DNA from 4 places in the Paenibacillus glucanolyticus genome. Region 2 is predicted to be linked to each of the others. Evidence: riboswitches for the same ligand, from Rfam matches in the RefSeq annotation. Region 2 holds a riboswitch; each other region holds the start of a gene.
What was found. Region 2 has a riboswitch for thiamine pyrophosphate ahead of WDY75_RS11090 (YkoF family thiamine/hydroxymethylpyrimidine-binding protein). Riboswitches for the same ligand answer to the same signal wherever they lie in the genome.

Region 1: it holds a riboswitch for thiamine pyrophosphate, as region 2 does, so the genes downstream of both, WDY75_RS05475 (ECF transporter S component) here and WDY75_RS11090 (YkoF family thiamine/hydroxymethylpyrimidine-binding protein) in region 2, are expected to answer to the same signal.
Region 3: it holds a riboswitch for thiamine pyrophosphate, as region 2 does, so the genes downstream of both, WDY75_RS27765 (ABC transporter substrate-binding protein) here and WDY75_RS11090 (YkoF family thiamine/hydroxymethylpyrimidine-binding protein) in region 2, are expected to answer to the same signal.
Region 4: it holds a riboswitch for thiamine pyrophosphate, as region 2 does, so the genes downstream of both, tenA (thiaminase II) here and WDY75_RS11090 (YkoF family thiamine/hydroxymethylpyrimidine-binding protein) in region 2, are expected to answer to the same signal.

What each region holds. Positions count from the first base shown of each region.
Region 1 is NZ_CP147845.1:1,142,420-1,149,768, forward strand. It holds gene WDY75_RS05450 (pyridoxamine 5'-phosphate oxidase family protein) at 1-225, opposite strand, end outside; gene WDY75_RS05455 (PLP-dependent aminotransferase family protein) at 346-1,809, shown strand; gene WDY75_RS05460 (helix-turn-helix domain-containing protein) at 1,871-2,656, shown strand; gene WDY75_RS05465 (SDR family oxidoreductase) at 3,208-4,059, shown strand; gene asd (archaetidylserine decarboxylase) at 4,120-4,923, opposite strand; TPP riboswitch at 5,089-5,201, shown strand; gene WDY75_RS05475 (ECF transporter S component) at 5,293-5,922, shown strand; gene WDY75_RS05480 (ABC transporter ATP-binding protein) at 5,915-7,349, shown strand, end outside.
Region 2 is NZ_CP147845.1:2,298,657-2,306,005, forward strand. It holds gene WDY75_RS11065 (histidine phosphatase family protein) at 1-396, shown strand, start outside; gene WDY75_RS11070 (methyl-accepting chemotaxis protein) at 684-1,934, opposite strand; gene WDY75_RS11075 (class I SAM-dependent methyltransferase) at 2,127-2,849, opposite strand; gene WDY75_RS11080 (nucleotidyltransferase domain-containing protein) at 2,993-3,691, shown strand; gene WDY75_RS11085 (YjcZ family sporulation protein) at 3,807-3,902, shown strand; gene WDY75_RS11090 (YkoF family thiamine/hydroxymethylpyrimidine-binding protein) at 3,974-4,576, opposite strand; TPP riboswitch at 4,665-4,767, opposite strand; gene WDY75_RS11095 (sigma-70 family RNA polymerase sigma factor) at 5,005-5,493, shown strand; gene WDY75_RS11100 (hypothetical protein) at 5,486-5,839, shown strand; gene WDY75_RS11105 (carboxypeptidase regulatory-like domain-containing protein) at 5,817-7,349, shown strand, end outside.
Region 3 is NZ_CP147845.1:5,996,462-6,003,810, forward strand. It holds gene WDY75_RS27745 (glycoside hydrolase family 65 protein) at 1-325, shown strand, start outside; gene WDY75_RS27750 (EAL domain-containing protein) at 565-1,611, opposite strand; gene WDY75_RS27755 (GGDEF domain-containing protein) at 1,821-3,350, opposite strand; gene WDY75_RS27760 (VOC family protein) at 3,671-4,060, shown strand; TPP riboswitch at 4,234-4,345, shown strand; gene WDY75_RS27765 (ABC transporter substrate-binding protein) at 4,459-5,490, shown strand; gene WDY75_RS27770 (MTH1187 family thiamine-binding protein) at 5,579-5,872, shown strand; gene WDY75_RS27775 (ABC transporter permease) at 5,869-6,624, shown strand; gene WDY75_RS27780 (ABC transporter ATP-binding protein) at 6,683-7,349, shown strand, end outside.
Region 4 is NZ_CP147845.1:5,453,514-5,460,862, forward strand. It holds partial or broken gene thiD (bifunctional hydroxymethylpyrimidine kinase/phosphomethylpyrimidine kinase) at 1-339, opposite strand, end outside; gene thiM (hydroxyethylthiazole kinase) at 336-1,172, opposite strand; gene tenA (thiaminase II) at 1,222-1,908, opposite strand; TPP riboswitch at 2,054-2,157, opposite strand; gene WDY75_RS25500 (hypothetical protein) at 3,594-4,034, shown strand; gene WDY75_RS25505 (YecA family protein) at 4,208-4,783, opposite strand; gene WDY75_RS25510 (hypothetical protein) at 5,352-5,717, opposite strand; gene WDY75_RS25515 (hypothetical protein) at 5,719-5,994, opposite strand; gene WDY75_RS25520 (metalloregulator ArsR/SmtB family transcription factor) at 5,991-6,596, opposite strand; gene WDY75_RS25525 (hypothetical protein) at 6,825-7,013, opposite strand; gene WDY75_RS25530 (histidine phosphatase family protein) at 7,238-7,349, opposite strand, start outside.

The DNA of each region.
Region 1 (7,349 bases), 1.2 Mb from region 2:
GTCGGCAACGGTAAAACAGACCGCTGGCGTTCGGCGCAGATGCTCCATTTTCTCACCCATTCGGCTGCCGTGGAAATAAAATGCACCGTTGACATAGGCGAAGTTCAAGGGGGTGACGCGAGGGATTCCCGCCTCATCCGTCGTTCCAAGGAAACCAAAACTCATGCCATTCAGGAAATCCTCGACCTCATGTGGGTCTTTCATCGCAAATTCGTCTCTTCTCATGATTAAACTCTCCCTCTATCATTTTGAATAACAGCATACGATGAACATTGACAAGGAAAAAGCGCCAATTTAGAGTAATTTATATAGTCCAATCTTACGAAGGTTAGAGGAGTAGGTAACATGGAGCTGGGATTGCCTTTCGAAACGTATGTGGAACAATATCGATATAAATATTTGGCTTTATATCACGCCATTCGTACTGCGATACACAGCGGCAAGCTGCCGGAAGGAACCCGTCTTCCTGCAACCCGGGAGCTGGCGAAGCTGTACGGGGTGTCCAGAGGATCAGCCGCACAAAGTTATGACATGCTCATGGCAGAAGGGTATGTTGTATCCAGACCGGGCAGTGGAACCTATGTGGCTAAGGGGATTGCTATGATAGACCAGCCGCCGGCGGCAGATCGCGCACCCGTTCTCTCGGCTTGGGGTCAGCGATTAATGGAGAAGAGCGGGGAATATGCCTCTGCTCTCATGTCGATTCAAGAGCCTCCCCTAGGTACGATCTCATTCGCGAATGCAAGGATGCCCATTCAAGATTTTCCGTATTCGGAATGGAGGAGTGCCCTGTCCTACGCGGGCGGAAGCGGAGGAACGCAGCTCCAGAGCGGAGCGCCGCCCGAGGGAGATACGGAATTGCGTCAGGCGATTGCCGGGCACTTGCGCTTTACAAGAGGAATCCAGGTCGATCCCGAGCATATTGTCATCTTCAGCGGATCGATGCAGGGGCTTGTTCTGTTATTTCAACTGCTTGTGGATCCTGGTGATCATGTGGTCATGGAAGATCCGGGATATCAGGGAATCCACCGGGGTGTAAGCCTTAGCGGCGGAATCCCGCTGCCCTCCCCGGTTGACGAGGCCGGACTGATTCCGCGTGATTGGGATGCCGGGCTGCTGGTCGTAAGCCCCAGCCGTCAGTACCCGACAGGTGCTGTGCTGCCGCTGGAGCGGAGAAGGGCTTTGCTCAATTGGGCGAGAAGCCGTCAAGCCTTTATCATTGAGGATGATTATGACAGTGAATTCCGCTGGGGCGGCAAGCCTATCGAGCCCTTGAAAATGCTGGATGACGAGGGACGTGTCATCTTTGTCGGTTCCTTCTCCAAAACGATGTTTACCGGGCTTCGCATCGGTTATGCTGTACTGCCCCCAAGCCTGGTAGAGACGGTCGTGCAGGCCAAGGCTCTGTACGAGCCGATCTCGCCTGCCGTACTGGAGCAGCGTGCGCTTGCGCGTTTTATTGTAAGAGGTGGCTATGGACGGCATCTAAGAAGGATGACGAGGCTGTACGGTGCGCGGTACGAGGCGCTTCACCAAGCGATGGATGCTTATGCCTCCGATCTGTTCTGCCTGCACTCCGGTGATGCAGGTCTGCACGTGTACGCGAACTGGCTGCGATCGGGGGAAGAGTATGCGGCGCTGCGGGATGCAGCCCGTAATCGAGGGGTTATGTTTCGGGATGCTGCGGTCTATCACCTCACGCCTGGACCGCCTGCCGCCTGCTTTGGCTTCTCGCATTTAGATGCTTCTATGATTGAGGAAGGGGTTAGACGAATAGCCTTGGCATGGCTGGACATGCAAAAAACTTAAAAACCGGGTATGATGGAAAAGAGATAATTTTCAAGAAATGAGATGAGGGGGTAATGACGTGATGCTGAATGCATCGCCGTCTTCTTTTATAATCATGCCTGCGCTTGCCAAAATCGTCTGTGAGCCGGGCTGGAAATGGCAGAAACGCGAAAGACCCATGCAGAACTATGATTTGTTCTATGTATGGAGCGGGGAAGGCACAGTCGAGGTGAATGACGAGCCTTTTACCGTGGGAAAAGGAAGCTGCTTCCTGTTCCGACCTGGAGATCATACGAGTGCAACGCATAATCCGCAGAAGCCGCTCGTATTGACATATATCCATTTTGACGTGACCGATCCGGTCCAAGACATCCCTGCGCCGTATCGCCAGCTGACGGAAACGATGGATTTTGAATACTTGCTGGCACGATACGTGCGATTGTATCTGGACAAGCCTTACGGGGCATTGGAGGAGGGTCAGCTGATTCTCAAGCAGCTGATGATTCATCTACTGCGTGTGGACCTGGATGAGCCCGTTGTCAAAAAAGCGAGCAATCAGCTGTCAGAGGCGATCCATGAAATCGCGAATTACGTCCGTCAGCACCCGGGGGTTCCCCATCGGGTAGAGGATTTGGCGGCGAGAGCGGGTTTGTCCCCCCGCTACTTCTCGATCAAGTTCAAGGAACTGATCGGTACGCCGGTGCAATCCTACATCATTCAGATGCGGATCGAGCGGGCACAGCATCTGCTGCTGCATCAAGGGATGAATGTCACGGAAGTAGCCGACGCGCTGGGCTATCGGGACATTTTCTTCTTCAGCCGTCAATTTAAACAGTATACGGGCAAGAGCCCATCCGAAATTCGGTGATTCCCCCACCCTTCCATAACTTACCTGATTGATGGAAGGGGCTTATGGGTTTCATAGTAAGCGCTTTAGGGTAAATGTGACGTACAGTTTAATTTTATGAAGGGGGGAGAGGGGAATGAGCCCAAGAAGACGGGTGCGCGGTCGTTTCTTCAGCCGCGGTGGCTGCGGTATATTCAGAAATCGCTTGCGCCGCATGAAGACAGCGAATCAGGATCATCAGGATGTGTGGTTTTAATGAGCCTTGGCCTTCATACGGGTGATGTTGAATCCCGATTTCATATATGCTTTTCTCAGGATGAACCGCAAAGGGAGCTAACCGGCTCCCTTTTTCTCGTATATATAGAGTACGCGATAGGGATTTTTTTCTTATGTGTACCTTCGGGTGCCAGACCTATTCATACAACGGAAATTTGATATATTAAGCATATACATAAAGTTTGTTCGGCTGAGGCCAAAGGGAGTAAGTTTGTTGGTAAGGTATTCTGAAGGAATAGAAAGGTGATGGGAGTGACGTTGTTGGTGGCAAGTACGGAATATGTGGTGAACCGTTGGTGATTGCAGGGACAGGAAAAGTGGCATTGGTGACGGGGGCCTCCAGCGGCTTTGGGCTGCTTATCAGCCTGGAGCTGGCGCAAGCGGGATATGATGTGGCTGCAGGGCTTCGCAGACCGGAGGCGGCTCAAGAGCTGATGACCCGCGCGGAACAGGCGGGTGTTGCAGAGCGAATTCATCGGGTTCGATTGGATATATGCGATGAAGAGCAGATACGGGCGGTTGCCCTGCATTTGGAGCAGCGGTTTGGTCGATTGGATGTGCTGGTGAACAATGCTGGTGAAGCGGTAGGCGGAATGGTGGAGGAAGTGCCGCTGAGTGGGTGGAGAAGACAGATGGAGACGAATTTCTTCGGAACGGTATCTGTGACACAGCACATGCTGCCGCTGATGCGCCGGACCGAGAATTCCAAGATTATTCTCATGAGCAGCATCAGCGGCGTGGTCGGCTTCCCGGGTTATGGACCTTATGCTTCCTCCAAATTTGCGATTGAAGGATTCGGGGAGAGCCTGTCGCTGGAGCTTATGACCTTCGGCATGCACGTTGTGCTGGTTCAGCCAGGTGCTTATGGCACACCGATCTGGAATAAGAGCTTTGGTGAGTTAGAGGTGAAGGAAGGGTCACCCTACAGCGACATGCTGAAGGGTGTGCTGGACTATTCCGAGCGGACAGCCAGGGGAAGCGGAAATCCGCTGGAGGTGGCGAAGCTCGTGGCAAGGATTGCCTCCATGTCCAAACCGAGATTCCGATATAAGCTGCCTCAAGGCACGCGTATAACCGCATGGATTAAGGGATTGCTGCCGGACCGGTGGTTTCAGCAGATGATTTATCGGATGCTGGGCAGACGTTAATCATTCATGCTGCTAATGATCGATTGCCTTAACTTGTCATGTGCGCTGAGTCGGCAGGAATTACCCTTTTTTGGCCGTGGAGGGGTGCAGCAAACCGAGTAATTCTCCCATTTTCACTTTGGAGCCGGGCTCCAGGTCGCCGCGAGGGCTAAACGTGCCGTTCTCCGTCAAAAGCACAACGGTAGAGCCGAATTCAAAATACGCGAGTTCATCGCCGATCTGCCATTTCTTAACGCTCTCATCGGCGTAACGGATGCTGCTCACGTTCATTGCGCCCACCTTCACGACGGCAACTTCTCCGAATTCATGGGCAATGTAGGTAATGAGACGCTCATTGCGGCTCAGCACAGTTCGGATATGGGTCATCGCAAAGTCATTCACGGGGTAAACCTTCCCCTTCAGATGCTCGCTTTCCGCCTGAACACCGGTTACGGGTGAATGGATGCGGTGATAATCTGTTGGGCTTAAATACAATACGAATGCATAACCGTTTATATAGTTTTCCATTCTCGGGGATTTCGCGAGCAGCTCGCTCAGGGTGTAATCCTGTCCCTTGACACTCAGAATGGTGCCGGCATGAATGGCGCACATTGCTGAAATAGTGGCATCGACAGGGCTTACCATGGCATCGACGGTGTCATCGATGGCACGCAGGCCTATTTTTAACCGGCGGGAAAAGAACTCGTTCAATGAGCGGTATTCGTGGATCTCTTTCTCCGCTTCATGAGCCGGAATTTGATAGATTCGTATAAATGCAGGTATTAGATGACGGCTCAGCCGGCTGTGGGAACAATGCCCCATCATTCGGGACAACCATTTTCGGGAGGAGAGCTCAGTCATCAGACGCAGCAATTGTTTAGCCATGTCATTCTCCTTTGTGCATAGGTGTAAGCAATATAACGATGGTGGAAAAGCCAATCACTCTGATATTGACATAGAATGAGATGGAAATCAATAAATAGCCATATTTGAAAAAAGGTTCTTGCAAATTCTGGAGCGGACCTGTATTTTAAAATTAACATAAAACCGAATAGGGAATACGGGGGCTTGAGTGAATCAGGCTGAGATTGCAGCTATTATCCGCTGTTGACCGTTAATCTGAACTGGGTAATGCCAGCGTAGAGAATATCCGACCCTGCCTACATAGGGCCTATTTTTCCGTCTGCGCGTTTTTCCAGACGGTTTTTTGTTGTGTTTACACAAAAATAGCGGTGGAGAGGGGTACAGGTTGTTATGGGAACATCAATGCAAGAGAAGTTGGGGGTTCAGCCCAGAAGAGGGCTGCGGTTAAGCGATATTTTGGTGACGGTGCTGGTATCGCTTGTGTTTGGCGTGATTTATCACTTCTGGGGGTCGGTCTATAATCTTTTTAAACCGTTGTTTTTTGAAGCGGATGAGCTGCTCTACGGCATGTGGTTTGCGGCAGCTACGCTGGCTTATTTGTTAATTCGCAAGCCGGGCGTGGCCATCATCGCGGAAGTGGCTGCGGCCCACGTGGAGGTGCTGTTTGGCAGCGGCTGGGGATTGACTCTATTGTTATATGGCTTGATTCAAGGACTGGGGGCAGAGTTGGTATTCGCGGCGTTCCGCTATCGGAGTACCTCAGCGTGGACCTTGGTGATTGCCGGGGCCGGAGCGGCCATCGGTTCGATGATGATGGACTTTTATTACAGCTATACGGATGATCTGCAGACATGGATGTTCCTTGCCAAATACGGTATGCGGGTAATCAGCGGTGCAGTTATTGCAGGTCTGTTAATGCTGCTCTTGGCCAAGGCGCTGGATCGCACAGGCGTAACGTCTCTGCTGCGTCCCGCGTCGAAGAAGGATTACGAAGCGCTGGATGATGCGCGCCATGTCTAATGCCACGGTAAGCCTATTTCCGGCTCAGTCCGCTGAGGTTCAACAGGAGCAGGCTGTGCAGGTGGAGGGACTGCGCTTGAAGTATCCCGGGGAAGAGAGGCTGATGTTCAAAGATCTCTCGTTCTCGGCAGCCCGTGGGGAAAAGGTGCTGCTGCTTGGTCCGAGCGGATGCGGCAAATCCACGCTGCTCCAGGTGCTTAGCGGAATGATTCCCCGCGCTACGGAAGTGCCAATGAAGTGTGAGGCACAGATTGTCCCGCGCTCCTGGGGATACGTATTTCAAGACCCGGATACGCAGTTTTGCATGCCGTATGTGGATGAGGAGCTGGCCTTTGTACTGGAGAATCTGAGTATTCCCCGAGACGAGATGAAGGAACGGATGCAAGCGGCGCTGCATGAGGTGGGGCTGAATTTGGAGGAGCTTCATCTGCCGATCGGCCATCTGTCGCAAGGGATGAAGCAGAGGCTGGCGCTGGCTTCCGCCCTGCTGCTGGAGCCGGAGGTGCTGTTCCTTGACGAGCCGTCCGCACTGCTTGACCCGGAAGGACGGGAGCAGATCTGGGATGCAGTGAAATCCGTATCGGAAGGACGTACACTGATCATCGTCGAGCACCGGATCGAAGAGATGGCGAAATACGTGGATCGTGTCGTTCTGTTCAGTCCGGATGGCGTTATTCTGGGCGATGGACCGCCGGCGGCAGTATTTGCTAAGTATGAGTGCGAGCTTAAATCCTATGGAATCTGGTATCCCGGCGTGTGGGAAGATTATGCTCAGACCCGGGCCGGCCGGGAATTGTTTGCTCCGGTTGATGCCTATGGCGAAGATCTGGGGAATCTCCTGCACGAGGCTGCCCTGCCTTACCCTTTAGATGGGGAGCCTGTGATCCGCTTAGAGGATTTCAAGGGACTGAGATGGGATAAACCTGTGATTTCTCTCCCTTCGGCAGAAGTTTATCGGGCAGAATTTATTGCGGTGGTAGGGCCGAACGGAGCGGGGAAAAGCTCGTTTCTTCTCAGTCTGATGGGACTGCTGCGCGCGCAAGGGACCTACGTGCTCTGCGGGGAAGAGGTTGTGCAAGGCAAGGCGAGAAAGGTGCGGAAGAAGAGAGAGCAGCAGCTCCGTCAAATCGGATTCGTGTTTCAGAATCCGGAGCTTCAGTTTCTGACGGAGCGTATTGGCGACGAGGTTGTTTACTCCTTGCTGGTGGATAACATGCCTGCGGAGGAAGCGAAGGCCCAAGCCGATCGCTGTCTCGAACGCTTCGGACTAAGCGGAATGGAGAACAGGCATCCCTATCAGCTGTCAACCGGTCAGAAGCGGCGCTTAAGCGTTGCCACTGCGATGGCCAGACAGCCGGAAGTTCTGCTCCTGGATGAGCCGACCTTCGGTCAGGACGCGCGGAATACGTTTGCGATTCTGGAGATGT
Region 2 (7,349 bases):
AAGGATACGGTACAGCCATTGGCGGATGCCCTGGGTTTACCGATTACGGTGCTGGAGGATCTGAGAGAACGGAAGATCGGGGATTTCCAAGGGAACTCATTTACGGATGCCAAAAGGAAACTGTTTAACGAACCCGATACCTGCTTCCCGGAGGGAGAATCCAGTAAAGATGCGCAAAGGCGTGCAGTCCAGGCAATGGAGGGAATTCTGGATACGTACAAAGGCAAGAATGTCGTGATGGGTACTCATGGGGACATTATGACATTAATGCTGCACCATTACGATCAGCGGTTCGATTATGAATTCTGGCAGGGAACGAGTATGCCGGACATATACCGAGCCGAATTTGAAGAGGGAAAACTCGTGAACATATCGCGGCTATGGCGTGAAGGCTAACAAGAAGCTCAAGTTGGTCCATAGTATATTGAATGTACAAAGAAACCGTTTCTTTCGTAAATGGTGGGTCGGACTTCCATTTTACCATAAGATGAATTCAGGATATTGGAGGGCAACAGCCGATTGGAGGGATGCTTCGTTCCGCAGCGGCAGCGTACTCATAACAGACAAAGGGGCCTCCCTCAGGTCAAGTGACTTTTGGGATACCCCTTCTGCTTTTATAAAAATAACAGCTTAACTAAATTCCTTATGTAGAATAGACGAATAAAAAATAGACGTTATACTTTTTAGAATTTGAAAATATTGATGGTCTTCTGCAGTTGGAAGACGGCATTATTCATCGCTTCGGCTTCCTCAGCCATCTTCTGGATAGACGAAATCCCTTCGTTCATGGAAGCAGATACCTGCTCCGTTCCTGCAGCGGATTGCTGCGTAATCGCAGATATGTTCTGAATGGCGGAAGAGATGTTCTGCGCACTCTCCAGCATGGACTCGCTCTCCTTGGAGAAAGCTGCGATCTGCTCCGAAATATACTGCACGCTGTTTACAATCTGCATGAACACCAGCTCCGCCTCACGGATCATCTCGGTTTGCTGCCGTACGACTTCTTCATTGATCTTAATATTCTGTGCTGCATGTTTGACATCCGATTCAATGCTCCGTACCAGATTAAATACCTCGCGGGTGGAGGAAGTGGATTCCTCTGCCAATTTACGGACCTCTTGGGCAACAACGGCAAAGCCTGCACCATGCTCGCCGGCTCTGGCCGCTTCAATGGAGGCGTTCAAGGACAGCAAGTTGGTCTGATCGGCAAGCTCGGATATGGTTTCGGTGATTTTGGTAATCCCTCTGGCGCTCTTGGCCAGTGCATCGATGGATTCCGAGACTTTTCCGGTGGCGTCGATATTTCGCTGCATCCCCGCGGATTGTTTGGCTACGGAATCTCTTCCTTGCTCAACGAGTCCCAGCGTCTCGATAGAACGGGCGTTCATTTCATGGGTGGAGTGCGTATAATTGCTGACCTTCTCTTCGATTTCGCGGATGGAATGCGTCATCTCCGATACGTCCTCCGAGATTTCGTTCGCACCGACGGCCAGCTCGTTGGAGGAGAGGGATACTTGATTCATCACTTGAATAAGCTCCTGATTTTTATTCGAAATGCTTCGGCTTGATGTCATTACCTTGCGGGTAATGTCCGAGGTTTCCTGTAAAATTTTGCGAAGCTTGTCCACCATGCTGTTGAAGGTTCGGCTTAGATCGTTCATGCCTCCAACCTCTTCTACCTGGAAGGTAAAGTCGCCTTTGGCGATTTTGGCAGAAACGCTGGAAATTTCGGCGAATGAATTCGTAAGCGTTTTCTCAATAACGCGAGAAAGAGGAAGGGTAAGTCCAATTAAAGCCAAGACAAGTACCACGCCAATGATTGCTTTGCCCATTAGAATAAACGCAAGCAGCATTGGAACCGCAAATAAAGCGGCAATAAGATAACAGGCTGCAGTAATTTTTTGTGAGATTGGGAGTCTGTTGAACCATGCCATAAGAATGAGTCCTCCTCGACAACATAGGATATATTTACCATGATTATAGCATCGCCGGGCTGAACTAGATATAACGAATTGACAAAAAGTGTTGAAATGGGTCGAAAGAACTGATGTTTTGGAAGGGGAGGGGAAGCGCAGCTAACTAGCCAACAGACAAATCCCCTCTCGTTGCATAGATACGCAGCAATATTATTTTACGGCACGGAATAAGGCGGAAGCGAGATAATCGGTGTTATCCAGGATCATCCGGTCATGCTTGAATAACGTTTCCCATAACGTTACATCAAACAGAAGTCCTTTATCGCGCTGCTCAAATGTATCCAGATGACGTGTTTGCTCTTCCTTCAATTGTTCGTTGAAGTGGTTATACTCCAGAATTTCCTCCTGCTTAAAACCGCAAGCCAGCAAGGATTGTGCCCATTCTTCCCGCAGCATCAGATTCGGAATCCCGAAGAATTCCAGCAGCTCCTTGAGCTTTGGCTCAGGCATTGGCTTATTCAGCAGCAATTCTCTGTCCAGCAGAACGCCTCCTTGATCCAGAACGCGATAATATTCAGGGAGTGATCTCGACGTATCCGTGAATACGGTGACTGATTCGGCCATAATCAGATCAAACTGGTTGTCTTCAAAAGGCAGCTCGCACACATCAGCCTGCAAAAATTGCACGTCCATTTTCATGGCTTCGGCTCTGGTGCGTGCTTTTTTAATCATATTCTCATTGAGATCTATGGCCGTGACTTGATAGCCCATCTCCGAAAGATGGCATGCTGTCCTGCCTGTTCCGCAGCCAACCTCCAGAATACGACTGTTTGGCTCAATCGGATAATTCTTCAGCATTCTTAAGGTAGCCTCGAATCCGCCCGGATGCGCACTGCCCATACCTAATCTGGATAGCATGTGAATGTAGTTCATTTTATCTTCCCTTCTTCCTTGTAGTCATCATGAGGGTAATCGTTTATTTACCATATGATTAAGGTACGTTTGGGGTTTTTGCTGAATTAAATATTTTGAGCCCTTTTTTTCGGGAGCTATGAGAACTACTGGGGGAAATAGCCATGAAGAAGGAACCGATGGAGGCAGCAGAGCGTGTTATTCACCGTCATTATCCCGACTGTTTGCTAGCTGTGCTTGGCGGTAGCGCAAGCAGAGGAGAACATAACGAGCAATCTGATTTGGACATCGTCATCCTTGAGCGGGACGGAGATGAGATGCGGAGAAAGACCCTGGAAGCGGATGGATGGATTGTGGAATTGTTTATATTGTCTTTGTCATCCTATCGTGAATACTTCGACGAGGGCGTGATGGCAGCCAATCCGACATTGCAGCGGATCACAGCGGAGGGTAAGGTGCTGCGCTCGTTGCCGGAAGGAGAAGCAGTCCGCGTAGAGGCCCAGCATGATTTGAATTACGGACCGATGCCATGGATGCAAACCGATATTGATGAATACCGTTACATGATTACGGAATATGTGCAGGATTTGAAGAATCCTAAGCGGGATGGCGAGAAATGGTTTACGGTGCAAAAGATCATGACGGTACTTTGCGAATTTGTACTTAGAGTGAATGGGGAATGGACAGGGGAAGGCAAGATGCTGTTTCGGCTGTTCCACCGTTTCAGCACGACCTTGGGAGATCAATTGGAGGTTTCGCTTTCAGCGATGTATCGACAGGATGATCCCTCCCTCCTTCTGGCATTCACAGAGCAAATGCTGAACCCGTTCGGGGGCATGCTTCTTGTGGGTTATGAGGAATAGATTTTGACGGGTGAGCAATAAGAGAGGTACATTAGCCGTGACGTTCGCCTTCCACGACCAATACAATAATCATGTGATTCGGTCACGTCATTCTTTAAATCCAGGAGGGATCTTCATGAGCGGAGTATATGGTGGTGGATGGGGTAATTCAGTAGGTATTATTTTGGTTCTCTTCATCCTGCTCGTAATTATCTCGAGTGCTTGGGTTTAATTCGTCAAGCTCTTGGAGCAAATCGCAAAAGCCCGGCATGCGCCGGGCTTTTGCCTGTTATATAGAAGTGATCACGGTCTTGGCTTGGCTGATGGACTGTGTGCAGACACGACTGCGGTCATGACAAGGTGACTGCTGTCCGATTGGATCGCATGCAAAAACGCATCTTCGAGGGATTCAAACACCTTGGAGATGGAGCCGTCCAACCGGCTGGCATAGTGAACGCTTCCGGCGAACGTTCCTTTTTCCTTAGCCCGATGCACCTCTTTATAGATAACATCCATGTAATGGTCTGTACCCAGTGGATAAAGGGCAAATTGGCAGGCTGTATCTATATCGGCATTCTTCCCAATCTCGCGATTCAAACGCTCCGAATCCTCTGACATATATACATCGGCTTCCGTATCACCAGGGCAGCCAATAGAATAAGTTCCGTTAAAGATGGTGTGCACACCGCTTGCTGCCGCATAAGCAAAAATCGCCCTCGTTACATCAAATACATGCTCCGCCCGTCCACGAATACAGGTGCTCACATCATCCGTCTGAATCCATACTTTCCCCGTGTTGACGGATTTCAGCGCGTCCATAATGACTTCCACAAATCGGTCAGTCATCGGAAACACCGAGAATCGGCATCCGACGATGCGACTGGTTCCACATGTTAGCTCACTCATTGTTGTTATCCTCCCCTATGATATAAATCCACGCAAAAAAACCGCACCCCGTGAAGAAAGTGCAGTTATGCCTACGTGAAAAAGTATAAACATAAATGCTACACTTCCCCACGCTAGTATGACCTAGATCGGGTGATAAGGGTTAACGGCAGCACGCCGTCTCTCAGCACATGGCACCCCTAGTACAGCCAACATGATATGCAGTTGGTCCCGGAACTATTGCCAGTTCAGGAAGACAAAGGTTTCTTGCTTGTGTTATTGTATCGTTTTGCCGGAAGATTTTCAATCATTCGATTTTTTTTTCGACATTGATCCAAATTGATGCAACCGATGAAAGACCAGACGCATCATAGTTATAGAGAGGGGGAGATGGCCTGGATGTCATACAGCGCTTAAAACAAAAAGAAGAGGCGGCTCTCCGGGAATTGATGGAACAGTATGGAGATTATCTGCTTCGCACGGCGGTATTGCTGCTGCGTGACCGTCAAGCGGCTGAAGAGGCCGTTCAAGATACCTTTATCCAGGCGTTCGAGAATATCGCTCAGCTTCGTGACGGCGACAAACTTCGTAGCTGGTTGACCCGAATTGCAGTGAATCGATGCCGGATGCGGCAGCGAAAATGGGATTGGCGTCATATTTTTCCCATGCCGAGGATGGACCAGCATGTAAACGAAAGTGTACCTGCCGTGGATGAAATGCTGGGCGTCCATTGGCGTGAGGCTGAAATGATCAAATCAGTGCAGCAGCTGCCCTATACATACCGAGAAGTGATTACGCTCTATTATTATAATGAGTTGGGTGTTCAAGAAATTGCAGCGCAATTGCAGCTGAATATAAACACGGTTAAGGCACGTTTAATGAGAGGGCGGCATAAACTCCGGCAGATTGTTGTCGAGAAGGGGGAGAGCGATGCGTAGCGAAGAACAGGAAATGGCCGAACAACTAAAGCAGGAGCTGGAGGAAATTCGATTCCTGGGCGCAGAGAAGGTGATTTCTCGCACATTTCCAAAATCCAGCCGCGAACGTTTGTCTTCCTTGTGGAATAAGGAAGTAGAAATTTCTGCTGCCGCAATTGGTTATTTTGGCGCAGTAGCGGCCGTTCTGCTGCTCGGAGGTTTGTTATGGAGGGAAGCAATTGTGAAACCTGCTGTTTCCGTGCCCTTGCAGGTGAGCAATGAACTGCTTGAAGCCGGGGGGAATTATTACTGGAAGGATCAGTACGAGAGGATGGTGGCCAGGCTTGAAAATTCGGGTCAAGATTAAACACCTGGTGTTGGGGGTTTCGGGTTTAATCCTCTTCGTTATGATGGTATCTATGCTCACACCTCGAATAGGGCTGCTGATTGCGGAGAAGCAGATAGAACAAGGCCAAGCTGAGGGGATAGCCAAAGTCATTGACCTTATTCATGAAGAAAGCAGCAGCAACCGGAAATGGGAGATGATCGAGAAGTATGTGATTGTGCCTAGAGCAACAGAGCTATCTCATCGGTTTGATGTGTTTATTAGTCCGGGGTTCACCAGCACAGGAGGAAGCACCGATCAGCAGATTCGTTTTACTGAGGATGAACGTTTGCCGCTGCTGAATCAATATGTGCTGGGAGCGCCAGCCGGAGAATATATGAAATATGCCGCAATAGACCTTGCGGAGCATTATTCGATGAATGGTGATGTGGAGGGAGCAGCGGATATATTGGAAACCGCTATCCAAAAGTTCGGGGATCTGAGCAGCGGATATTCTCCGGAGCCTGTTCCTTATTCCTACCAGCATGAATTGGTGCTGGAGCTTGCGAGCCTCTATGACAGGCTGGACGAGCCTGATCAGGCGGCGCTGCAATATGAGCGATTAGGGAAAGTCCTTTCTGGAGATTGGAGGGACATCCATAGTAAGGCCCTTTTATATCACTCGGAAATGCTCCTGCGTCGGGGGAGCCCCCAAGCCGCTATGGACGTGTTGAATCGGATATCAGAAGGGTCCGGCGGGAACTTTGCAAATTCGGATATCTCAAAACGGGCGAATCAGCTGAAAGGACGGCTGAAGAGGATTTTAGACGGAGAGACCTTGTCAACGGTAAGCGGAACCTTGCGAAATCGTGAGGGGGATCCGATTCCATTCGCAGGTGTATTTTTACGTAAAAACAACGATCTGAATCACAGTCTGCTGTTAAGCGAACCGCACCAAATGCTGACAGACGCGAACGGTCGCTATCATTTCGAGGGTGTAGAGCCCGGCAGGTATCAACTCGGCATTGGTTTGAATTATGAACAAATCAATGGCAGAACGTGGCCTGTAGAATCGGGGGATTGGGTGGAGGTCGCCCCGGAATCGACACGACGGATTGATGTCACGCTGCAGCCATTGATTCAATTGACAACTCCAGTAAACCATGATGAGATACGCGGCGACATGATCTATTTTGAATGGGAGGCTATACCCGAAGCCGCCTACTATAAACTGAGTGTTGGTATCGAATTTGGCAGCGGATCGATGATGACGGCGATGGATAACTATATTGAAGGGAATTCGCTGCGGGTTGCTGTTCAGGATCTGTATGATCTCAGAATCGGACTTTCCTACGAGGATCCGTATGATTGGACGACCGTTGCACCTGAGAGTGTGCTTGGTTACTCCAACCCAGAGGCTCTCTATTTCTGGTCGGTGGATGCTTACAAGGATGACGGCACGAAGTTAACAAGCAGCAGCGGGTACCGGCTCAATGAGAGCACCATGGGTTATTTACCGTATTTCTTGTTAAAGGGTCGTGAATTGACGCCG
Region 3 (7,349 bases), 3.0 Mb from region 2:
TACAGCTCGCCTGGACCTCGACAACTATAACAACGATACCGAGGACGGCTGTCATACAACCAGCATGGCAGGAACCTGGATGTCCGTTGTGCACGGCTTCGGCGGCCTGCGTGTAAAAGACGGCGTATTGCACCTGAATCCGTTCATTCCGGGTCACTGGTCTTCCTTCTCCTTCAAGGTCATGTTCCGTGGATCCCGACTGAAGGTCAACGTGAAAGGCAGCGAGACCATCATCGTGAACGAGACGGATACACCTGCTGTCCTGAACGTGAACGGCAAAGAATACAGTATTAGCGGACTTGGAGAGGTAAAAGCTGCAAGATAAGCGGTACGGGGACAACGGGGACATCATGTCCCTTCCCCTCCCATAAACAAGAGCCCTGGATATTATTCCAGGGCTCTTGTTTGTATATAGAGAATGGGCCCCTCAAGCATCCCTTCTCATTATGAAGGGGCCCATTCTCATCCTTGGCAGGTATCTGTATTTGCAGGGTCCAGCCAAGGCTTCACCAATCAGCTGCGAGCTTCATTCTCACTTTGGCAGGTATTTACCGATTATGTAGGCTATGAATAGATCAGTTGAGAATGCGGATCACGCGGAGGGCGCTCGGATGGTTTACCGAACAGATACCCCTGCGAGAGCTCGATCCCGATATCTCGGCAAAAATGAAACTCCTCCCGTCTCTCAATGCCTTCAGCCAGCACCATAGCCCCGAAATCATGAGCCATGTTCGTGATCATTTCAAGCTGCTTCTGCTGGGCGGCATTTCGATCGCAATGGTCGATAAGACTCCGGTCGATCTTCACATAATCCGGCTTAAGCCTGATCATCTGCTCCAACGTGGAATAGCCCGCCCCTACGTCGTCCATGGCTACCGAGATCCCGTGACTGCGATAAACCTCGAATATCGATTGGAGGTGCTTCACATCATCGATCTTCTCGGTCTCCACAACCTCAAACACGAAATCCCTCGGATCCAAATGGAGCCTGTCGATGGTATTAAAAGTATGACTGAGACACATCTGAGGATCATATATCGACGATGGCAGGAAGTTTACGAAACGTTTCACACCTAAAGGAAGCCACTCTGCGCTGGTTTCAATTGCACAGGTTCGTGCCGCTCGGTCCAGAAAAGAATGCAGTCCGGTTTTTCGGGCGGTCTCAAACAGCTCATACGGTTGGAACGCGACTCCCCCCTCTATCGGACGAAGCAAAAACTCATATGCAACGATCTGCTCAAAGTGATCTACAATGGGCTGCATATAGCTCGTAAACTGCTTATGTAAAATGACATTGACCATATCGTAATGCTCCATCTGCAGCTCGAACTTCTGCATAGGGGTCCACGTATGCCGGATCTGTGGAGCTTCTCCACCGGTAACACAGAAGGACAGCTCTTGACGAATCTTCAGCGGAAGGGGTTGCAGACACTTTATCATGGAGATTAGTTCCGCAAGTTCCTTATAGTTCACAGCACAACCCTCATTGTTCTTTTGTACCGTGTAGCCGTTCAGTGCAAGCAAGCCAATAAGCTCACCGCTTGCAGGCTTCATATGAACGGTCCCCTGGTCCTCAATCGGTTCAAAGGTGCTGCAATTGTCGCAAATCATGTTCGTCCTCCTTGGCAAGCTAGCTCTCACTATGCTTCTTATCGGCATTTTGAATATGATTTCTTTGCATTTTATGGATTTTATATCGAAGTTATGACCTGTTTTATGAGAAATGCGCAAGATTCGTGCAATGATAGGGTTTTAATCTACAAAAATCGACTTATATTGCTTTTAACAACGCATTGTCGATATTTCTGGTTATCCATCCCTTATTCAATCTTCTGATCCAAAAGCTGCAGCTGCATCGTCCGGTCCACATCGAAGTGCCAGCGGGCATTCCGCTCCTTCGCGGCATACATCGCTGCATCCGCACGGCCAATGAGCTCCTGATCGTTCCGGGCATGATCGGGATACACGGCAATACCGATACTCGGCGACGTTCTAACTTCATATCCCTCCAGTTCATAAGGCTCGCTGAGCAGCATCCAAATCTCCTCCGCCATCCAGATCAGCTCCTGATCCTCCCCGGCCGACTGGATCATCACGGTGAATTCATCTCCCCCTAGACGGGACACCAGAATCCCTTTGGATTCCAGCGACTGAAGGCGGCATGCAACCTTGCGGATCAACAGATCTCCGGCACGGTGGCCATAACGATCATTCACCTTTTTGAAACGATTCATGTCCATGTAGAGAAGCCCTACCCGCGATCCTGTCCGATCGGCCTCTAACAAGGAGCTGGACAGTCTTGCGTTGAAGTAACGACGATTATACAATCCCGTCAGATCATCCCGGTGAGCAAGCGATTCGCTCTGCCTCAGACTTTCATGCAGTCGATGTAACAAGCGGTCATTCTCATACTGGATCAGGATCTGGCGGAACAGAATCAGAATGACGCACAGGGATAGACCGGTAAACAGACCGTTCCAGCCACCGAACCGCTGCGCCATGAGGGCAAACATTCCGCCCAGCACGCCATATGGAAGCAAATATCTGACAATCAAGGTTCCTACAGGACGCGGTTCCCTCTCTTTCACCGTTTGATTTCCGGTATCGGGAGCGGGCTGTGCACCTGCAGAAGCAATGAAAAACACAGATAACGTATGTAAAGGATCAAGATATGCACGAACTTCGAGATTCACGAAATGGACGAGATAAAAGTGCAGTGCATCACCCATAATATAAGCGCTTCCGCCAAGACTTAATGAAATGACCGCCCATTTCCCTAATTGCCTGGTATTAAAATACAACACCACGGTAAATAAAATAAGTACCATTCCGCACAGCGGAAACAGCATATCCACCCATACGCTTCCCGTCCCCCCCGAATACGTACTGTCCTGAAGTTCGGGCTTGATTAAATACTCCCAGCCCACCGTCATGAACGTTACGCCAACGATGACGATATCCAGCATAAACCGCAGCCCCCTAAGCGGGCCTTGAACATGCCGGAACAAATAAATGAGGCAGCTGGCGAACAGGATCACTTCCAGTCCCCAGAAATAGCTGGATATCTGGAAAGCGCTCTCTTTCCCGAACCCGAAAAAAAAGGAGGAGACGATCCGGGCCGCTGCATCGGCCATCAGTCCGATACTTACCATAAACCAAAACCTGCGAAGATGTGCCTTATAACGCCGGCTGACCCGGATTAAATACACGGAGGCGGCCATAGGAGCAATAATGACTAGCACACGCTGAAGCGATAAAGCATCAGGCATCCACAGAACAGTCATTATCTGAATAAATGCATATATAATGGCGAGTCGAATCCACAGATGATCTGCTGGAGTTGGACTCATAAGCACTCCCCCTTGGCAAAAAGGTAAGCTTGTACACGATGGATGATTTAGGTCTTTTGAATTAAGCTCTCTATTCCTCATGATACTTTTTACCCATCCAAAAGTAAAGACGAGGAAATCAAAGAAAAATCATCTATCCGGCACATTGCTAGAAGATCTATATAATGAAGTTTTTCTACTGGACGGGTGTACTTCAAATGCAAGGACTACACTCAATTAAACACGTGAAAACCTGAAAAGTTTCTATATCAATCACCTACTTGACGTATAGGAATCATATGATATTATTCTTCATATCTTATACGAACCGGAAAGGGTGTATGGCAGTGTCACAGAAACGATTGGATCATGTTGGTATTGTAGTCCGAAACCTGGAAGCCACGATAGCGTTTTACACGTCGGTAGTCGGCCTTGAACTAAAGAATCGCCTGACTCATACCAATGGGGTCATTCAACTCGCGTTCCTCGGATTTAATGGAAGTGACGAAACGGAAGTCGAACTTATCCAGGGTTACAGCGACTCGCTGCCTTCGGAAGGAACGGTGCACCATTTTGCAGTCAGTACGGATGATATTGAAGAAGAGTATGCACGCGTCCAAGGACTTGAAGTTCCTCATCTGGACGAGGAAATCGTCACTCTCCCGAACGGCTATCGTTATTTCTTCGTGCATGGTCCCGAAGGGGAATGGATCGAGTTCTTCCAGCGTTAACCCGCACGCAGCACGGTATCCAACATTTCATCTCTTAAAATGTTCATATGCTGAACTCTTGGGCTGCCTAAACGCGGTTCCCTACATAAGGCCTGTCCTGTTCATGACCTTTTTCGAAAACTAGACAGGTCTTGGTGTTAGGACTATAATAACGGATGTACTGATCGAAACTTCATAAATATCGGGGGAGCTGGAATTTAGCCGGCTGAGAGTGTATCCGCTTTGATACTGACCCTTACACCTGATCTGGGTAATGCCAGCGTAGGAAGCCAATGTTTGCGGCAGCCATATTTGCCGTACTATACACTTACGCCGTCATGCGTCCTGAGATTATCGGGGCGTTTTTTTTGTGGAGTTACGAGGTAATAGAAATAGAACTCATAAGGAGAGAAGACACGATGAAGAAGGGAAGATGGGTCCCCCTGCTTCTCGCTTGTGTCCTGCTGATGGTTGCGGCCGGATGCGGTACAGGCGGACAGAACAAGAACACAGGCGCTGAAGGAGAAGACGCCAAGAGTCCTGGGAAACTCCGTGACGTGCAGCTGATGCTCGATTGGTCCGCCAATACCAATCACACGGGTCTGTATGCAGCGAAGGAGCTCGGATATTATGAGGAGGAAGGGCTCAACGTCCAGATCGTCCAGCCGGGAGCCGGTGGAACGGATACGCTGGTCGCATCCGGTAACGTGCCGTTCGGCATCAGCTATCAGGAAGGGGTAACCCTCGCCAGAACGCAAGGCTTGCCGCTCGTCTCCATTGCGGCGATCATTCAGCATAATACATCCGGCTTTGCCGCTCCCAAGGACAAAGGGATCGTGAAGGCTGGAGATTTCGAAGGTAAATCCTATGGCGGCTGGGGCTCCCCCGTTGAGGAAGCTGTCATGAAATCCATCATGGAGATCGACGGTGCCGATGTCAGCAAAGTCAATATGGTCAACATGGGCGATGCCGATTATTTTACTGCCGTCAAACGCGACATTGATTTCGCCTGGATATTCTACGCCTGGACGGGCATCGAAGCCGAGCTCCGCAATGAGCCGCTTGATATGATCTATGTGAAGGACTACTCTGACCAGCTCGATTATTACACGCCGGTCATCGTGACCAACGAGAAGCTGATCCAAGAGGACCCTGAGCTTGTCAGAGCCTTCATGCGGGCTACTTCCAAAGGATACAACCATGCTATTGAGCATCCTGAGGATGCAGCAGCGCTGCTCTCGAAGGCCGTGCCTGATCTGGATGCCGAGCTGGTTCTGGCCAGCCAGAAATGGCTGAGTCCCCGCTATCAGGATGATGCGCCTCGTTGGGGTGAACAGAAAGCCGAAGTATGGTCGGGGTATGCCGACTGGATGTTTGAGCGCAAACTGCTGGAGAAAGAGCTTGATGCAGACCGCGCGTTCACCAATGATTTTTTACCGGAACAACCATAAGGTCTTTTTCTATCAAGAAGAGAGTCGGCCTGACAGCAGGCTGTCTCTCTTTCATAATCATATCGCTGCACGAAAGGATGGATTATATATGGCGAACACCCTCTTGAGCATTCAAGTGATACCCCGGACGCCGGGTGGACGGGACAGCATCCCTTATGTGGATGAAGCGATCAAGGTTATTGAGGATTCGGGTGTGAAGTACGAGGTCCATGCACTGGAGACAACCATGGAAGGAGAACTCTCCGAGCTGCTAAAGATCGTCGAGCGCATGCATGAGGCGCTGGTGAATGCGGGAAGTCCCAGCATCATATCCCAGGTCAAAATCGCACATCATCCGAGCGGCATCAGCATGGATAAGCTGACTGAGAAATATCGTCCATGAGAAGCTGGTGGAGCTCCGTCTGGCCGCCTGTTGTGGCGGTCCTCTTCTTTTTGCTGGTATGGCAGGCGGCGGTATCGATCTTCGATATCGAAAAATTTATTCTGCCTGCGCCAACGGCGATCGGATCCGAGGCAGTTACCGGTGCTGCCGGTCTTTTCCAGCATACATTAGCCACCCTGCAGCTAACCTTGATCGGGTTTATCATCGGAACAACAATCGGACTTGTGATTTCACTGGCTCTGCATATGGTGCCTTTTCTCAAAACAGCTCTTTATCCGCTTCTGATTCTTAGCCAGAATGTACCGACTATCGCCCTTGCGCCGCTCCTCATGATCTGGTTCGGCTTCGGCATGCTGCCCAAGGTTATTGTGATTACCCTGGTCTGCTTCTTCCCGGTGGCCGTTGCGGCTCTGGACGGGCTCGCCCGAACCGATCGCACCATGATGAATTACATGCAGATGGCGGGGGCTACATCATGGCAAATCTTTACCAAGCTGGAGCTGCCTCATGCCCTTCCCTCCATCTTCTCCGGGATTCGGATCGCGGCCACCTATTCCGTCATGGGTGCGGTCATCGGAGAATGGATCGGCTCCGACCGGGGAATCGGTTACTACATGATGCTGCAAAAATCCGGCTACCGCACGGATCGGGTATTCGTTGCGATTCTGGTCATCGTCCTGCTCAGCCTGCTGATGGTTCTGCTTATCACCCTGCTGGAGAAACGGCTGATCCGTTGGAACCGGAAAAGCTAATGCCCAGCAGTCATGGGCCAATACACGATCATCCTTAATGAAGGAGGTATTTCGCGATATGACACAACAAGTTGCTCCGCCGGTCCAGGGTGGGCTTAATCCCCCCTCCGTGGAAGCCTCTCGGACGCCTGCGCTGGAGGTACGAAACCTTCGGAAAACCTTCCGCGACCGACGCAGCGAGGTTCATGTGCTGGATGACCTTGCGCTTCAGGTACAGCCCGGTGAATTCGTCTCGATTATCGGGCCGTCAGGCAGCGGAAAAAGCACACTTTTCCACATCATCGGTGGCTTAACGGCTCCTGATTCCGGCTCAGTCTTCATGGATGGTCGTGACGTAACGGGAAAAAAAGGGCTCATTGCCTACATGCCTCAGCAGCCTGCCCTGTTCCCTTGGCGAACGGTGGAGGACAACGTGCTGCTTCCCGAGGAGCTCAGAGGAACCCAGAAGGCCGTCGCCAGGGCAAATGCCCGGCGCTGGATGGAACGGGCCGGACTTGCCGGCTTCGAGAAGGCGTATCCGCATACCCTCTCAGGAGGGATGCAGCAGCGGGCCGCCTTCCTGCGCGCATTGATGAGCCCGCAGGAAGTGATGTGTCTGGATGAGCCCTTCAGCGCACTCGATGCACTGACACGCAGTGATATGCAGCGCTGGCTGCTCGATATATGGGAGGAGACGCGCCGTTCGGTGCTGATGATTACCCATCATATTGAGGAAGCACTTCTGC
Region 4 (7,349 bases), 3.2 Mb from region 2:
GGCAATCATCACCGGATCAACAACAACCTTCTCCCAGCCAAATTTTTGGATCTGATCAGCAACAAGACGGATGATCTCAGCGTTAAACAGCATCCCGGTCTTCAATGCGTCTACCCCAAGGTCCGAGCCTACCGCTTCGATCTGCTCCGCCGCAGCTTCCGGGGGCAGCGGATAGACGCCGTGAACCCCCAAAGTATTCTGTACGGTAATGGCGGTTATAGCCGACATGCCGTACACGCCGAGCTCCTGGAAGGTTTTCAGGTCCGCCTGGATTCCGGCACCGCCTCCACTGTCCGATCCGGCAATGGTCAACGCCCGGGGTACGCGAACCTCTGTCATCGGGCACCACCTGCAGCAGCAGCTTCACGGATGGCCGCGTAACCCTGCAGCGAACCTGGATGAAGCTTGGACAGCTCATCCAGAAAAGCGTTCTGGAAGCTCCCCGGCCCAAGATCAGCCGTACGCTCCGCTGCCCGGGAGGCGGCTGCGCCATAGAAGGCGAGGCCCGCTGTGCCTGCAAGCAGCAGGTTGGATTCAACTGCGGCAAAAGCACCCAGCACCGAGGTCAGCAGGCAACCTGCTCCGGTGACCTTTGTGAGCAGCGCATGGCCGCCGGTAATGATGCGAACATCAGTCCCGTCGGTGATCACGTCTTCTTTACCCGTGATCACCACCAGGGTGTCCAGCTCCCGCGCAGCCCGCACCGCAAGCTCGGCATTGCCGATATCTCCGCTGCTCTCTGCATCAACACCCTTGATCTCGCGGGCCTCCCCAACAAGGTGAGCCACTTCAGCCGCATTCCCGCGCACCAGCGAAACCTTCACTTCGCGCAGGATCCGCTGCGCCGACTCCGTCCGAAAGCGGGTCGCGCCCGCACCGACCGGGTCCAATAGGAGCGGTACGCCATGGGCATTCGCCGATAGCCCGGCGGTAATCATCGCGTCTACCAGCTCGCGGTTCAGCGTGCCGATGTTTAGCACCACGGCACCCGCGATGGCAGCCATATCCGCCACTTCCTCCGGCGCATATGCCATTACCGGCGACGCGCCCAGCGCGTACAAGCCGTTAGCCGTAAAATTCGTAACCACCACGTTTGTCATATTGTGAACGAGGGGGCTCGTCTGCTGTACCTTGCTCAAAAGCGCCGAAACCTCTTTTTCCCATATATTCATATGAAATCAGCCTCTCTTATCTATGCTAGATCGTTACAGACACTACTCTTTACAGCACCGCAGCCTGCATCTGCACCGGCCACTCCTCCTGCTTGTAAGCCATGTCCCAGAACATGTACTCCAACTGGCAGCTCAGCATAAAATGCTCCGTCATCCGCTCCCGCTCCGCCGCTGTGGCGCTTTCCGCCCACAGGTCGACACCGTTACAAAACTTCGCCGTCGCCTCTTCCCCGCGGTTGCCGTAAAAATAAATCCAGTCATAGAACGGGTGAGATTCATCCGGCTTCACTTCATCCAGCAGCTTGCAGCCAATCTCCAGATACGTCCAGGGACATGGCAGCAGCACTGCCATAATCTCGCCAAGACTGCCCTCATGCGCCACCGTCAACATGTGACGGATATAATGATGCGCGGACGGCGCAAGCGGATACCCCTGAAGCTCCTCGTAGGTCACCCCTGCGGCAGCGCAAAAGTTCTGATGCGGATGAATCTCGCTGTTCAGAATAAAAGAAATCTGTTCATTAAAAGTCGCAATCTCATTCCTGCTGGTAGATTTGGATATGGCAATGCCATAAATCCGCATGTAGGCGTTCAAATACTCAAAATCCTGCTTCACATAGTGAATCAGTTGTTCCCTCGATAATGTTCCGGCAGCAATCCCTCTCACAAAGGGATGATCAAAAATCGCTTGAAAAATGCCATCCGACTGCCTGCGAAGCTCTTGCGTGAAACTCATACTTATCCCCACCTCTCATGAATTGAAAAGCAGGAAGTCCGGTTACGCACACAGCCTTCAAGGCAACGCTAAAAAGCCGCCCCCGAAAACTGGAGCGGCTTCGTCAACAAGCCCGGGTACGATAGAAAAACATACCGAGGCCTTATATACGAAGGCTCCACTTTCCTACGCTAGTACGAACTAGATCAGGTTCAAAGGGTCCAAGATACACTCTTGTCTCAGCCGCCAACGGCTCCCCTAGTGGACTTCCTATTCTTTTGTCTATTACTGTACATAGGTTTTTGGATGGTGTCAAACGTTAACCGTTGGTTAACGAAATTCTTATGCACGAACCTGTGCAATCGGGTGACCTCGTTGTTGAGCGATTTAGCGAAGGATTGTGGATAGATAATCTGCACCAGGGCCAAGGGAAGAAACGGAGTCAATGTTAGGACACCGCATCGTACCAGAATAGCCATGTTCGCATAAAAACTGATCTCGATACACTGAAACACAGACGCTTCAAAGGCATATCCCCATAATGAGTACATCCGAGCAATTCAAATACATGATTTGAAGAGGAGCCTATTGATGACGAACCAATCGAAAGCTGTTAAACCCATTCGGGATGGCTGCACCTCGTAACGCAGTCTTAAGAAATTTCGCTGTGCTGAAATGGTGGTAGTCGTGATGGTTATGGGTGTGGGTGTGGGCACAATCAACTCACCTGGGTCTACGGTAATACTCCGGGGGTTTGTGATGGTTATAGGTGTGGTTATGGGCACAATCAACTCACCTGGATCTACGATAATACCGGGGGTTTGTGATGGTTATGATGGTTATGATGGTTGTGATTGTTGTGGGCATGCTGCTCTTGGGGCTAACGGACAGAGGATACGTTATTTTCCTAGAAAAGTGTTACTTTTGAGATTAACGGACATGAGATGCGTTATTTGTGATATGAGTCGGTAAATTAGCTGTTTTATGAGGTAATAAGGAATCCTGAGTCCGTTAGATTCAAAAAAGGAACTAAATGAGGCAAATAGCGGATCTGATGTCCTTTAATATGTCGAAGACATCGCCAAGAGCCAAGGTTACTCGTGAAATAGTGTCGTGAAATAGTGGTATTGGCGCAGCAGAGCTAACGCCCATTCGGGATGGCTTCACGTCCGTAACGCCGTGGATCATCTGAAGAAATCCTGCTGCGCTGTAATGGTGGTAGTGTGATGGTGGTTATTCATGGTTATGGTTATGGTTATGGTTATGGTGGTTGTTTGATGGTGGTTTGATGGCGGTGGTGGGCATGGGCATGCTGCTCTTGCGCTAACGGACAGAGGATACGTTATTTTGCTAGAAAAGTGTTACTTTTGAGATTAACGGACATGAGATGCGTTATTTGTGATATGAGTCGGTACATTAGCTGTTTTATGAGGTAATAAGGGATCCTGAGTCCGCAAAATTCAAAAAACGGGCACAATTGAGGCAAATAGCGGATCTAGAGTCCGATAATAAGTCGAGGACAGCGGCACGAACCAGGGTTACTCGTGAGATAGTGGTGTTGGCGACCAGGCTAGTATATTAGGTTATCTGATTATGTTCATTGCCCTTCCCCGCGTAGTCAGCTTCGCTCTTATTCTACTGTGAAGATTCGTTTCACTCCAATAGACGAGTGTTATACAATGGCAACTAAAGGGGGAATGTCGCTCATGTGGCGTAAGTACAGGTTTACCCAATCGGTCTGGGCAGGCATTGCCGCCGGTATCATCCTTGGACTGATCTTGAATATGGTAGAGCATTTCACCTCATACAAAGTCTACACGCTGCTCCTGAACGTTGATTACGTGCCTGTCCTGAAGGAACTGCAGCTATCCGATCTCACCGAGTTTATGCTGCACCTTCTAATCTCCGTCCTGCTGAGCATGGCTCTAACCCTCTTCCTGCAGCAAAAAGCATGGTCTCGTAAACGCAGCATGTCTTTTGTTATCCTGGTCTGTCTTGCCGTTGGACTTCTTCTGTTCCCCACCACGGCGTTGTCTGTTCGCACACCGGCGTTGTCCGACCTCGCCGCCCTGGCGTTCTGGCTGACCGGGCATCTGGCGTATGGCCTTGCCCTGGGCTGGATGCTGACAGGGGCACGCAGGGGGTAAGGTTGTGCTGCTCACTCGAATCCACCATAGGTGATCAGATTGTAATATCCAGTGCCTTCATGTGATCAGCTTGGCTTATTCAACGCAAAGTGGCCGCTCCCATTGGAGCGACCACAGCTATATACCGGAATGCGAGGAATCCGCATTCAATTCGATTTCATTTTAAGCGAATTCTAGTGTCCCAAGGACAAGTCCTTGTCTTCCCCATCGGATTCTTCATCGTCGACGTTCGCGTCGTCACCGGATGCCGCTACTCCATCCATAAAGTCTTGAATCTGACCGCTGTTGCGCGTCAACGTGGCGACGGAAACCTCGTGCTTCTTCGCAATATCAGCCTTCGTCGTTGAAATGTTCAGCGATGAGGTTACTATATATTCTAACGCACTTGCATATCCGCCCTGTTTGCGGTACTTCGGATTGGCTTCTCTGGAGAAGCTGTTCCAGACCATCAAGAGACTGAACACTTGAAACAGCTGCTGCTCATCCTGCAATTCGTAATCCTTGCAAATCTGAGGAAACACGGACTCTGCAAGCTCGCGATGCTCATCGTCGTTCCAATCCATCCATCCCAGCTTGTCGTTAATCATCTGCTGCAATTGATCGACCTGTAGCTTAGGCTCTGCTGCTTTCGCACCAGGGAACTGGATGACTTTACCGTAAACCGTACGTTCATCTCTTTCAAGACAACATCTTTTGTACTTTTTGCCGCTTCCGCAGTGACATAGATCGTTTCTTCCTAGCTTTTTCATTTCCTAGCTCCTATTTGAATGATTTCTTCTATTATACATGGAAAGTATAAAAATGCGCATCTCAAGCCTGTCGAACTTAAGGCATGCCGGCCTTACTCGTCATTACACTCTCTTAAAGGGGGGGCTTCCGATAAGGAGGTACTCAGGCAAGTTAGATAGCAAAAAAGCGCGGGTTTTCCACTATGAAAGCCGCGCTCTTTCATATTATTCTATAATATCGTCATAGCGCAAGTAGGATGTAACAAATTTGTTAGAACCTATAATAGACTTGTACCATTTTTGGTAAAGTTTCCATAGATCCGCATCATATGGCACATTTGGCCCGGCCCAATGGTCACAGACAGCGATCCCAATATCCCCTGACGCCGAGTCGTCACATGCGCAGCCTAGCTCGATTCCTTTCTCTATGAAGTTGCCCCCAAGCGGTAAACAGCTCCTTGACTCTTGTTGTTTTGCTGGCTCGAGCGCCTCTTTTCGGAGCTGCAAGTCCCTTTATGGGACTTGCGCGAGCCGCGAGCGCGCCTTTGGAGCCTGCAAGACCCCCTAAGGGACTTGCACTGGCCGCGCCTTACCTCAGCGGATATACCAGCTGGATATCCTTTACCGGGGCCAGCCCTTCATACAGCGCATGATTATGGTCTGCGCCTACAATACATAATAGCCGTTTTCCCGCATGCTGCCCAATAGCATTCTTGATTCGCTGATTCATGATCAGATGCCGGCATACCCACCTGAGTAGATGGGCCTGCGGATTGATTCGCTCCAGCCATTCATACTTCTCCTTCGTAACCCGATCGTACGCTGCTGAATTTAGAGGAATCGGACCCGATGCCCAAGTCGACAGCTGCCGCTCAAACCACTCATCCAGCTCGGCATTTAACTGCTGCTTTTGTAGCTCGCCGTAACCGTGAAAAGGGTCAAAATCGTTCCACACATCAAGCAAGCTCTACCCAATCGATCGGCACGAACTCATATTTCTTCTCTTCGCATAACGGAAAGATCAAATCCCAATACTCGCTGGCTGGCTCACCCCAGTATCCACGATGGGATCTGTCCTGCTGGTACTGCTTCCAACTGCTCGGAAGGACCTCTCCACAAATAACATCCGGTTCGAACTCAAGAATGAGCTCCTTAATGACATCCAGGGTCAAGTTGTACTTCTGCCTCAGCCCCTCGTCATGGGTCACTCCCAATATGCCAACCGTGGTCACGATAAATCCTTCCACCTTGCCCACATTTCTTGCGGATTCAGCACATACACCCCGTCATTCCTGAACATGAAATGGTGCATGATGAACTCTCGGCGAAGGGTCGCAAAATCCTCATGATAGCCCTTAATGAACTCATTGATCTCCTTCTCGCTGTACTTTCGTTCCTTTTCAAGCTGAGATACCATATGCGTGAGCACGATGAGTTTCTTCTTCAGCTGGGCAGGAATACTCTTCAATTTCCCATCGGAAGTGAAAAAGCTCTTCATAACGGAATCCTTCATCCGTTGATCCTCATCCAACACGCGCTCCGAGCCGCCAGTTGAACGTACTCTTTGATAGATCAGGTTTTCCGTCGCCGTCGCGGTATTTCTAATAAAATAATCATTCAGCGAAAAAAAGATCGTGTTCTTGTCCCTGCGCTCATTAATGAGACTCGCTTCCCGCAGCTTGGCAGCATGATGGGTGATCGTCGCCGGTGTGACGCCAATCTTCTCAGCCAGAAGCTGTCCGTTCAACTCCCCTTCGGCAAGCAGGATGAGCATCTTGATTCGGGTCGGGTCCGCCAGCGCTTTATGATAACTGACCACTTTGTCCAATTGCATAGCCAATCCTCAGCTCCCTAAATAATTTAACAAACATCTAATTTATCAATCATTAAATTAGATGTTAAACCATGAGGAATAAAATGTAAACCTATCCATGATAAATAGGCTTCAATAGCAAAACTAAGAAACCCGCCCTTCTATCGAAGGAACGGGTTTCTAATGACTCCAGTTGTTACTCGGCGCTCGGCCTGATATGCACACTGCGACTAATCGCTGCGTCCCAGCTTACACAACCGCCGCGTCTACTCTGCTCTGATCGGCATTTTGGCATCTCTTGCATACCTTAAGCGCCGTGCCGTCAGACTTGTTGGCAACGTAGAGCAGCTTAATGCGCGAAGTGCTGCATACCGGGCATGTGCCGCGACCGCGTGATGGCATGTTCCATAGTGCGCGGCCCCGTTTGGTTTTGGCCATGATTCATATCCCCTTTATTTCATAATCTCTCTAATGATCTTGCGAACCCATACACATATACAGCTCGTCCACAATGCGCTTCACCTTTGTTATATGAAGTCTGATCTTTAGGATTCACGCGCTGCTATACCTGTGCAATTCCATTATAGAGGAAGGCGTGCCGCCAAATATAGGGAATAAATGCTTATGAATTCTTTTTTACATACATGGCTTCGTGCCTGCCGTTAAGGGCTCCATATTCGGTGTATATCCGGAACATCTGATTGTTGGAAGCTAAGCTGGTACACGTCAGGGTTGGACAGAGCCTCCCACTCTCGGAAACCGATTCGGTTATCG